3 regions of the Aurantimonas sp. A3-2-R12 genome follow, and region 1 is predicted to be linked to each of the others. Evidence: predicted binding sites of a transcription regulator. Region 1 holds the regulator's gene; each other region holds the start of a gene.

The links. The regulator LexA, encoded in region 1, represses DNA repair genes until DNA is damaged. The targets are predictions, from matches to a motif close to TGTTCNNNNTGTGTTCNG.
Region 2: the regulator LexA is predicted to act here: its motif matches at 1,356-1,373, upstream of VSX60_RS01580 (glycosyl transferase family 2).
Region 3: the regulator LexA is predicted to act here: its motif matches at 1,398-1,415, upstream of recA (recombinase RecA).

Annotation. Positions count from the first base shown of each region.
Region 1 covers NZ_JAYXIH010000001.1:9,254-12,529, forward strand. The annotation lists gene VSX60_RS00055 (hypothetical protein) at 1-752, shown strand, start outside; gene lexA (transcriptional repressor LexA) at 1,350-2,081, opposite strand; gene VSX60_RS00065 (molybdopterin molybdotransferase MoeA) at 2,125-3,276, opposite strand, start outside.
Region 2 covers NZ_JAYXIH010000002.1:92,657-95,932, reverse strand. The annotation lists gene VSX60_RS01585 (PA0069 family radical SAM protein) at 141-1,298, opposite strand; gene VSX60_RS01580 (glycosyl transferase family 2) at 1,438-1,950, shown strand; gene moaB (molybdenum cofactor biosynthesis protein B) at 1,954-2,502, opposite strand; gene VSX60_RS01570 (4-(cytidine 5'-diphospho)-2-C-methyl-D-erythritol kinase) at 2,521-3,276, opposite strand, start outside.
Region 3 covers NZ_JAYXIH010000034.1:34,597-37,872, reverse strand. The annotation lists gene VSX60_RS16425 (pseudouridine-5'-phosphate glycosidase) at 1-344, opposite strand, end outside; gene VSX60_RS16420 (carbohydrate kinase family protein) at 344-1,312, opposite strand; gene recA (recombinase RecA) at 1,477-2,553, shown strand; gene alaS (alanine--tRNA ligase) at 2,720-3,276, shown strand, end outside.

The DNA of each region.
Region 1 (3,276 bases):
ATTTCGCCCCAATATCCGGATTAGCACCCTTCAGCCAGGGTGCTCTGCAGACAGTCCATCAGACAGTGTCAGGTATCGATCCCGAGACCGGTTACAGCGTGGGCGAAATCATGGGCGGACGGATCAGTGAGATGAACCAGGTCCGGTTGATCGAGCGCCAGATCGGGAGCCAACGCCAGACGAGTGAAAATCTCCGACCGATCTTCGATGATAACGGTAAGGTGACCGCCTATGAACGGACGGCGGATGTCTCCAAGCTGACCAGTCTGCATCGCAGCACGGATCTGGCGCAGATGATCGGTGTCTGGCGGTGTCGTCAGATGGAAGAGCTCCTAGCCGTGAAAGTTAATGGTGAGTTGGTCGACCGCCTATATGAAATCTGGGAGAGGGACAGAAAGCTCGGCAAACAAAACGAGTTCGTCAACATCGCTCGACTTAGAGATAAAGACAAGGATGATAGCATCCTAGTCGACGCAGCCAAGATTATCCCGCCCCAGACACGCGATTACATCAAGTGGGTGTTCGGGCGTGACGATTTTTGGGTTCGTCGAGACATGGTGCTCGACACTTTCGGCAAACGTCAAGCCTCTATTAGGGATCGATTCACCGACGCCAATTTCGAGAGTTTGGCCGTGGGTATTCTGGGAAATAAAGCGTTTCCAATACTGGTTCGCTCAGAGAAGAGCATTCAGGACCTGAGTGCCAATGTGAAGAACCCAATCAAGTGGTTATTGCGCGGACGGCGAACGTAATTTCAGTCTCGTTCCAGCCTTCGAGCAGACGGTCCGACACTGGCTAATTGGGCGATCCCTCCATGTCACCGCCTAATCAGCGCAACAGGTAGCGTCCGATTTCTCGTAGCCATAGTCAGACCAAACATACCCGTGTGCCGCTCATAACATGGGATTGCTACGCGCTAAGAACACAATGTGAACGAAGGCTGTTTTGCAAGAAATCCGCTAAATGCCTCAAACCGGCTGTGGCCATTTCGGCATAACAATTCGGATTTGCAGGTGATTTCAGGAAAACTGAGGTTCGATGTGGCGCCCTTAGCAGGGGAGCGCCTTCGACCACTCGGCCACCTCTCCGAGGACGCAGATACCTGCGCGACGGGCCCGGTGCAAGGGAGGCAAGAAGAAAACCCGGTGAACATGATCGAAAGGCACCCCGCGGCCATTCAAACCGGACACCGCGAAACCTCGCCCCGACCCGGGAACGATCCACACGCGCTTCCTTCGCGGCGCCGTCAAGGCTCTGCGCGGCGCGGCCTGGTTCGCGGCTCAAGCAGCAGCTGGCACAGGTCGAAAAGTTGGCTCCGCGGGATCGGTTGCCAACTGTCGGTCCGGCCTTCAGTATTTGCGGATGAGCCCGACCAGCCGGCCCTGAACCTTGACCCGCTCGGAGCCGAAGATCCGCGTTTCATAAGCCGGATTGGCAGCCTCCAGCGCAATCGTATTGCCGCGCCGGCGAAACCGCTTCAGCGTCGCTTCCTCCTCGTCGACCAGCGCGACAACGATCTCCCCGGGCGTCGCTGTGTCGGCGCGGCGAATCACCACCGTGTCGCCGTCGAGGATTCCGGCTTCGATCATCGAATCGCCCTTGACTTCCAGCGCATAATGCTCGCCGCCGCCAAGCATATCCGGCGGCACGGCGAGGGAATGGGTGGTGTGCTGGATCGCCGAAATGGGAACGCCCGCCGCGATCCGGCCCATGACCGGAATCGAGACTGTGGCCGGTTCAGGCGGTCTCGTCGTCGCGCGTCGGGAAATCGGCTCAGACGTCTTGCGTGCCGCGTCGCGGCTTCCTTCGATCACGCTCGGCGTAAACCCGGCGTGGCCGACGGGGGCAGGGCGGTCCTTCTGCATCGCTTCGGGCAGCTTGAGGATCTCCAGCGCTCGCGCGCGATTGGGCAGGCGCCGAATGAAGCCCCGCTCCTCAAGCGCGGTAATCAGGCGATGAATGCCGGATTTCGACCGAAGCTCCAGCGCGTCCTTCATCTCGTCGAAGGAGGGAGGCACCCCGCTATCCCTCAGCCGTTCGTGAATGAACGACAAAAGGTCGTGCTGCTTGCGTGTCAGCATCGAGGCGACTCCCTAAAACAAAACCTGAACAAACCTATCTGTTCTAGTTGTGTTCCGCAAGACCCTTCCATTCGTCGAGCACAACGTAGCGGCAAGCCTCCCCCGCGCTCGCCGGAGCCGCCGAAGACGGCCGCACGAGCAAAGCATCGGCCTGCGCGTAGGTGGACAGGAGGGAGGAATCCTGGCGGGGCAGCGGAATGACCCGGACGACGCCGTCTTCTCGAGCCTCCAGCCGTGAGCGAACGAAGTCGGTCCGCAGGCCATTTTCAGGCATCGGCGCGCCGAGCAGCCCATGCCGGTAGAGCTGGCGATCGGGAAAACCCGCCAACCGGCGCACCAATGGAATCAGGAACAACCGCGCGGCGACCATGGAGGAGGCCGGATTGCCCGGCAGACCGACGATCGTCAGATCGCCAAGCCGCCCCGCCATCAAGGGCTTGCCGGGGCGCATCGCGACCTTCCAGAAGTCGAGTCCGACGCCGCGGTTGGCGAACACCTTGCCGACCAGGTCGTGATCGCCGACCGACGCCCCGCCGATCGTGACGAAGACATCCGCCCGGTCCCGGATGGAATCGCTCAGGCGCGCGTCGATCGTGGCGACGTCGTCGCCAGCGATCCCGCAGTCGATCGCATCGCCGCCGGCGCCTACCACCATCGCCGCGACGCCGTACGGGTTGGAGGCGACCAACTGCGAGGGACCGAGCGGCTCGCCGGGCAGCACGAGTTCGTCGCCAGTTGCGAGGATGGCCACCTTCGGCCGCGCCAGCACCGTCAGCGCGGGGTAACCGCAGCTCGCCGCAAGCGCGATGGCGCCGGGCGTGAGCAGGGCGCCGCGGGTCAACAACGTCTCGCCCGCAGCGAAATCGATACCGGCTGCCCGGATGAATTGGCCGGGTTCGAGCGAAACCGTCGGGCGTACGGTGCCATCGACTACAACGCGGGCGTCTTCCTGGATCAGGATCGCATCCGCACCTTGCGGCACCGGCGCCCCGGTGAAGATTCGCGCCGCTTCACCGATTCCCACCTGGCCGTCGAAGGCGCGCCCGGCGGCGGATTCGCCGACGACCCGCAGGGTCTCGAACGGCGACTGGACGTCCACCGCCCGGACGGCGTAGCCATCCATGGCCGAGGCATCGAAGGACGGCTGGGTGCGGCGGGCCAGGACGTCCTCGGCAAGAACGCGTCCGGCCGCTTG
Region 2 (3,276 bases), on a different contig from region 1:
CCATGATGCGGCAAGACTCGCGCATTCTCCGATTCTCCACAAGTCTCGCCGCGTCCCGGGGGAAGAACCGGCGAGTGCGCCGGACCGCGAGGGGCTGGCGGCCAGACGATCGAGCGGGGAAAAGTCTCCCCGGGGTGGGATCAGAGCAGCGCCAGTTGGACGCCGGCCCCCTTCGGCGGCGTGAACCGGTCGCATCTGAGTTCGGTGCGCGTTTCGTTGAGACCCAACCGCCGGGCCGTCATTTCGAAGCGTCGCCGAATCTGGAACGCATAGGGTCCGGTGCCGCGCATCCGCTTGTTCCACTCGGCGTCGTAGTCCTTGCCGTCACGCATCGAACGCAGCAGCGCCAAGACGTGCCGGTAGCGATTGGGGTAATGGCGCAGCAGCCATTCCTTGAATAGCGGCGAGACTTCGAGCGGCAGCCGCAAGAGCACGTAGCCGACCTCGCGTGCGCCGGCCGTGTTGGCCGATTCGAGCACACGTTCGATTTCCGAATCGGTCAGGCCGGGAATGATCGGCGCCATCATCACCATCGTCGGAATGCCGGCCTCGCTGAGCGTCTTGACCGCCTCGAGCCGCTTTGCCGGGGTCGCCGCGCGCGGCTCCATCGCTCTGGCAAGTGTCCGGTCGAGGGTGGTCACCGACAGGGCGACCTTCGCCAATCCCTTCGCCGCCATGCGTTGGAGAATGTCGATGTCGCGCAGGACGAGGGCGGACTTGGTGACGATCCCGACGGGATGGTTGGCGGCTTCCAGCACTTCGAGAATTTCGCGCATGATCCGCCAGGTCTTCTCGACCGGCTGATAGGGGTCGGTATTGGTGCCGATGGCGATGGATTTCACCTCGTAGCCTGGCTTGGAAAGCTCTCTTTCCAGAAGCTCGGCGGCATTCGGCTTGGCAAACAGCCTGGATTCGAAGTCCAGCCCGGCGGAGAGCCCCATATAGGCGTGGGTCGGCCGCGCGAAACAATAGACGCAGCCGTGCTCGCAACCCCGATACGGATTCACCGAACGGTCGAACGAGATGTCGGGCGAACTGTTGCGGGTGATGATCGTCTTGGGTTTTTCGACCTGGACGTCGGTCTTGAACGCCGGAAGTTCGTCGAGACTGTTCCACCCGTCGTCGACGGCGCTGCGCGCGAAGGGCTCGTAACGGCCGCTCGGATTGATCCCCGCGCCACGCCCGCGCCGCCGCTCGAAGCCGATCCGCAGACCCGATTCGGCGACGATGTGATTGGCGATATCTATGCCGTCAGGGGCGGCGAAAGCCGCGCGATCGGCGCTCTTGATGTCCTGCATGGTCGGAACCTTCCGGCTCGCTCGTTCGATGTATGAATAGAGTCCTAATTCGGAAATGAGAACAATACAAGAACAAAAAAGTTCCACCGCTGGTTTTTGGGGGCAGGCTCGGCTAAGCGGGGATATGCTCAGCGTGTTGATGGACTGCGGACCGGACGACAGACAGCTTGCGGCGAGTCTCGCCACGCTCATCCCGGGCGCGGTCGAGGGCGTCGTTCGCGAGGTCGTGCTGGTCGATCGGGGAATGGGGCCTGCGGCGCGCAAGGTCGCCGATCACGCCGGCTGCCGGGTGGTCGCGGAGGAGGAGTTCCGCGTGGCGATCGAGACGGCCAAGGGGGATTGGCTGCTGCTGATGGAGCCCGGCGCCCGGCTGATGCCAGGATGGATCGGCGCCGTAACGGACCACGGCGAGGATGTGGCGCGCGGAACGGCGAAGATCGCGACGGCGCGTTTTCGCCGAGCGCGGATGGACCGGCCGAGCTTCCTGCAGCGGTTCCGGCAGATTCGCACCGCGCTCGCCGAGGGCTTCCTTGTGCAAAAGCCGCAGGCGATCGGCCTCTCCAGGCTCGCCTTCAATCTGGAGGAGGTCGCCAAGGGCGTGGCGGTCGAGCGTCTGGCGGTGGAGATCAGGCCAGCGCTCAAGACAAAATAGCTCTCAGGCGTTGCCGCCGCCGCCACGGCGCAGATGTTCGTCGAGTCGGGGCATGATCTCGACGAAGTTGCATGGCTTGTGCCGGTAGTCGAGCTGCGCCTTGAGAATATGGTCCCATCCGTCGCGACAGGCGCCCGGCGAGCCGGGCAGGGCGAAGACGAAGGTGGCGGCGACGACTCCGCCAGTGGCGCGGGATTGGATCGTCGAGACGCCGATCTTGTCGTAGGAAATCCGGTGGAAGACGGCGGAAAAGCCGTCCATGCGCTTTTCGAACAGCGGCTCCAGAGCCTCCGGCGTGACGTCGCGGCCGGTGAACCCCGTGCCGCCGGTGGTGATGACGACGTCGACGTCGTCGCGTTCGCACCAAGCGGTGACGACGTTGCGGATTTCCTCGATCTCGTCGCGGACGATCTTGCGGTCGGCGAGGCGATGACCGGCCTCTTCAAGCCGGGCGACGAGAACGGAGCCGGACTTGTCGTCGTCGATGGACCGCGTATCGGACACGGTCAGGACCGCGATCGACAGAGGAATGAAGGGTTTGTCCGTGCTCATGTCGCGCAAATCCTCGTCTCAGTTCGGTCCCGACACCCACCAGCCGGGACAGGTCGATTCGATCCGGCTTCGCGCCCGTCGCATGTGTCCCGCGTCCTCGAAGAGGCCGAAGACCGTGGCGCCGGAGCCGGACATGCGGGCGAAGCGGGCACCTTCGGCAATAAGCCGTTCGCGCACGGCGTCGATCGTCGGGACCATGTCCACCGCCGTCGGCTCCAGATCGTTGCGGGTCTGCGAAAGCCATGTGGCGAGTGCCGCAATATCGGGGAATCCGCCCGGCGGCAACGGGGGCAAGGCCGGGTTGTCGCAACGTGGCAGCTTCGCGAACACCGCGGCGGTCGACACCGGCTCGCGCGGGTTGACCATGAGCAGGGGCAGGGGAGGAAGAACCGCCAGCGGCGACACGGTTTCGCCGATCCCGGTAACCAGCGCGGCCCGCCCGTCGAGGCACATCGGCACATCGGCGCCGAGCGCGATCGATTCGTGGGTAAGGCGTCGCGCCGCATCGGGCACGCGATCCGCGATAATCCGAAGAAGCGCCGCCGCATCCGCCGATCCGCCGCCGATGCCGGCAGCGACCGGAAGTCGCTTGTCGAGGTGGATCGCGAGCGGCGGCAGCGCCAAATCCCGTTCGGCTAGCAATGTTCTGGCGAAACTGGCGGCGCGCAGCAGAATGTTGTCGGCGCCGACCGGCACGTCGACGGCGAAGGGGCCGCCGACCTCCAGTCGATCTAGCGCATCTGGAGATGGCGCGACCGTGATGCTGTCGCCGGT
Region 3 (3,276 bases), on a different contig from region 1:
GCGGCGATCATCGTCGCAGCGACCGTGGTCGCGCCGGTTCGCCCCGTGGCGACGGCATAGGCAAGGTCGGCCCGCGACAGCTTCATCGCATCCCGGGTCGTCGCGAGTGCGTCCAGTTCCTGGTCGTCGAGTCCGACAACCAAGTGCCCATCCAGAACCGCGATGGTCGCTGGGACGGCGCCTTGCTTGCGTATGATCGCCTCGACATTGCGGGCCATGTCGCGGTTCTGTGGATAGGGCATGCCGTGGGTGATGATGGTCGATTCCAGCGCCACCACTGGCCGTCGGCTGCGAATCGCATCAGTGACCTCGGCAGAGGACCTGAACGGGAGCGTCACGGACATCACAGCGACCTTTCCGGTAAATGAGGATCTGGCAGAGCCGCGGCGCCCTCCTGGATCAGTCGAGAGAAATCGCGTGGCGGAAACGGATCGACAGAAATCCGGATCGATGACGCTACCAGGCCCGCGCGGACGCAATCGATCCATTCACGCCCCTCGCAAAGGCCGACGAGCGCGGCTGCGGCCAGCGTGTCCCCGGCGCCGGTGACGTCCCTTGGAATCACGACGGGGGGCTCCTGGAAGGCGATCGTCTCTCCGTCAATCACCACGACTTGCCTCGGTCCATCGGTAATGACGGCGCGCCGTGCACCGAGTTCGATCAGGAGTTCGGCGAGGAGCCTGGGGCTCGTGCCAGAACTGGCCTCGACCAGGCTTGCCGCCTCGGCATGCGAAAGAAACAGCGCCGAAAGCGAGCGAATTGCCCCGTGCAGGCGGCGAACTTTGGCGGGCGAGACACCTATCGCCGCGATGGGACGCCCGCCGGCGGCCTTCGCCAGCGCGTCGATCGATCCGCTCGGCAGGTTCGCGTCGACCAGCAATGCGTCGACCTCATCTATCGCTGCCCTGACATGCCGCCGCGTGAACACGCGCGGAACCAGGAGATCGTAAAGGCCCATGTCCGCGACGCCGGCAACAAGCTCGCTCCGGTCGTCCAATATGGCCGTATAGGTTGGTGTCGCCCGGTCGATCCAGGTGATGGAGACATCGGTGAACTTGCGAGCGGCGATTGCCTGGGCAATTCGGTAGCCGTCGGAATCGCCGCCCCTGGCGCTTTGCAGCACCACCGCGCAACCGAGCGCGTCCAGCGTCAAGGCGGCGTTGAACGCGGCACCGCCCGGCATGTCGAAGAAGCGGCCGGGGTTCGACGCGGCGGGACGATACGGCGCATCGGCCTTGGCGCGCCGGTCGATATGGGCCGCACCGACAACGAAGACGGAGAGGGAATGAGATGAAATTCCGGACTTCTTCATAAAACTTTAACAGACAGTGAGAGCGGACTGCGATTCGGCTTGCGACGATAAACCGGAACAAACCAGGAATATGGGCTTGCCCAATGAGAACAAATAGCGTACACGTTTGGTTCAGGCCGCATCATTGCACCCCCGTCCAACGCGTGGAATAAGGTCCCGTCTCCATGGCACAGAACACACTCCGTCTCGTCGAGGAAAATTCGTTGGACAAGAACAAGGCTCTCGATGCCGCGCTTTCGCAGATCGAGCGGGCGTTCGGCAAGGGCTCGATCATGCGGCTCGGCGCGAACGAGAAGATCGTCGAGATCGAAACCGTGTCGACGGGCTCGCTCGGACTCGACATCGCGCTCGGTGTCGGCGGGCTGCCGAAAGGCCGGGTCATCGAGATCTACGGGCCGGAAAGTTCGGGCAAGACGACGCTCGCCCTGCATACGATCGCCGAGGCCCAGAAGAAGGGCGGGATCTGCGCCTTCGTCGACGCCGAACACGCGCTGGACCCGGTCTATGCCAGGAAGCTCGGCGTGGATTTGGAGAATCTGCTGATCTCGCAGCCCGATACCGGCGAGCAGGCCTTGGAGATAACCGACACCCTGGTTCGCTCGGGCGCGATCGACGTGCTGGTCATCGATTCGGTCGCGGCGTTGACGCCGCGGGCGGAAATCGAGGGCGAGATGGGCGATTCCCTGCCGGGCATGCAGGCGCGACTGATGAGCCAAGCGCTGCGTAAGCTGACCGGTTCGATCTCCCGCTCTAAATGCATGGTCGTTTTCATCAACCAGATCCGCATGAAGATCGGCGTAATGTTCGGTTCGCCGGAGACGACCACGGGCGGCAACGCCTTGAAGTTCTATGCCTCGGTTCGTCTGGACATTCGCCGTATCGGCGCGATCAAGGACCGCGACGAGGTCGTCGGCAACCAGACCAAGGTCAAGGTCGTCAAGAACAAGCTGGCGCCGCCGTTCAAGCAGGTTGAATTCGACATCATGTATGGCGAGGGCGTGTCGAAGACCGGAGAACTCATCGATCTCGGCGTCAAATCCGGGATTGTCGAAAAATCCGGCGCCTGGTTCTCCTACAACAGTCAGAGACTGGGGCAAGGGCGCGAGAATTCGAAGAATTTCCTGCGCGACAATCCCAGTGTCGCCAATGAGATCGAGGCCCTGATCCGCCAGAACGCCGGCCTGATTGCCGAGCAACTGCTCGTCGATCCCGGCGGCGAGGACAGTGCCGACGAGGGCTGAACCGCCGGGCTCCGGTCGCGGCCGTCGCTGAGATGCGCGCCGGCGAACCGGAGCTTGATGGACACTGCTTCCGGGCCTCTGTACAAAGCGCCTTCGATAGGGATCGGAGGCGCTTCTTTGCGTGGTCCGGCCGTGTTTTTCCGTCAGTTTTCCGAAGGTCGCATTCATGAGTGGCGTCAACGAAATCCGGTCCGCGTTTCTCGATTATTTCGCGAAGAACGACCACGAGCCGGTCGCGTCCTCGCCGCTGGTGCCGCGCAACGACCCGACGCTGATGTTCACCAACGCCGGGATGGTGCAATTCAAGAACGTCTTCACCGGCGTGGAGAAGCGTCCTTACTCCCGGGCCGTCACCTCGCAGAAATGCGTGCGCGCCGGCGGCAAGCACAACGACCTCGACAATGTCGGCTATACCGCCCGCCATCACACCTTCTTCGAGATGCTGGGGAACTTCTCTTTCGGCGATTATTTCAAGGCTCGGGCGATCGAGCTCGCCTGGAACCTGATCACCAAGGAGTTCGATCTGCCGGCGGACCGGATGCTGGTGACCGTTTTTTCCGAAGATGAAGAGGCGGCCACCCTCTGGCGCAAGATTGCGGGGCTGCCCGACGACCGCATCATCCGCATCGCTACTTCGGACAATTTCTGGTCGATGGGCGAGACTGGCCCGTGCGGCCCGTGTTCGGAGATCTTTTTCGACCACGGCGAGGGCATTCCCGGCGG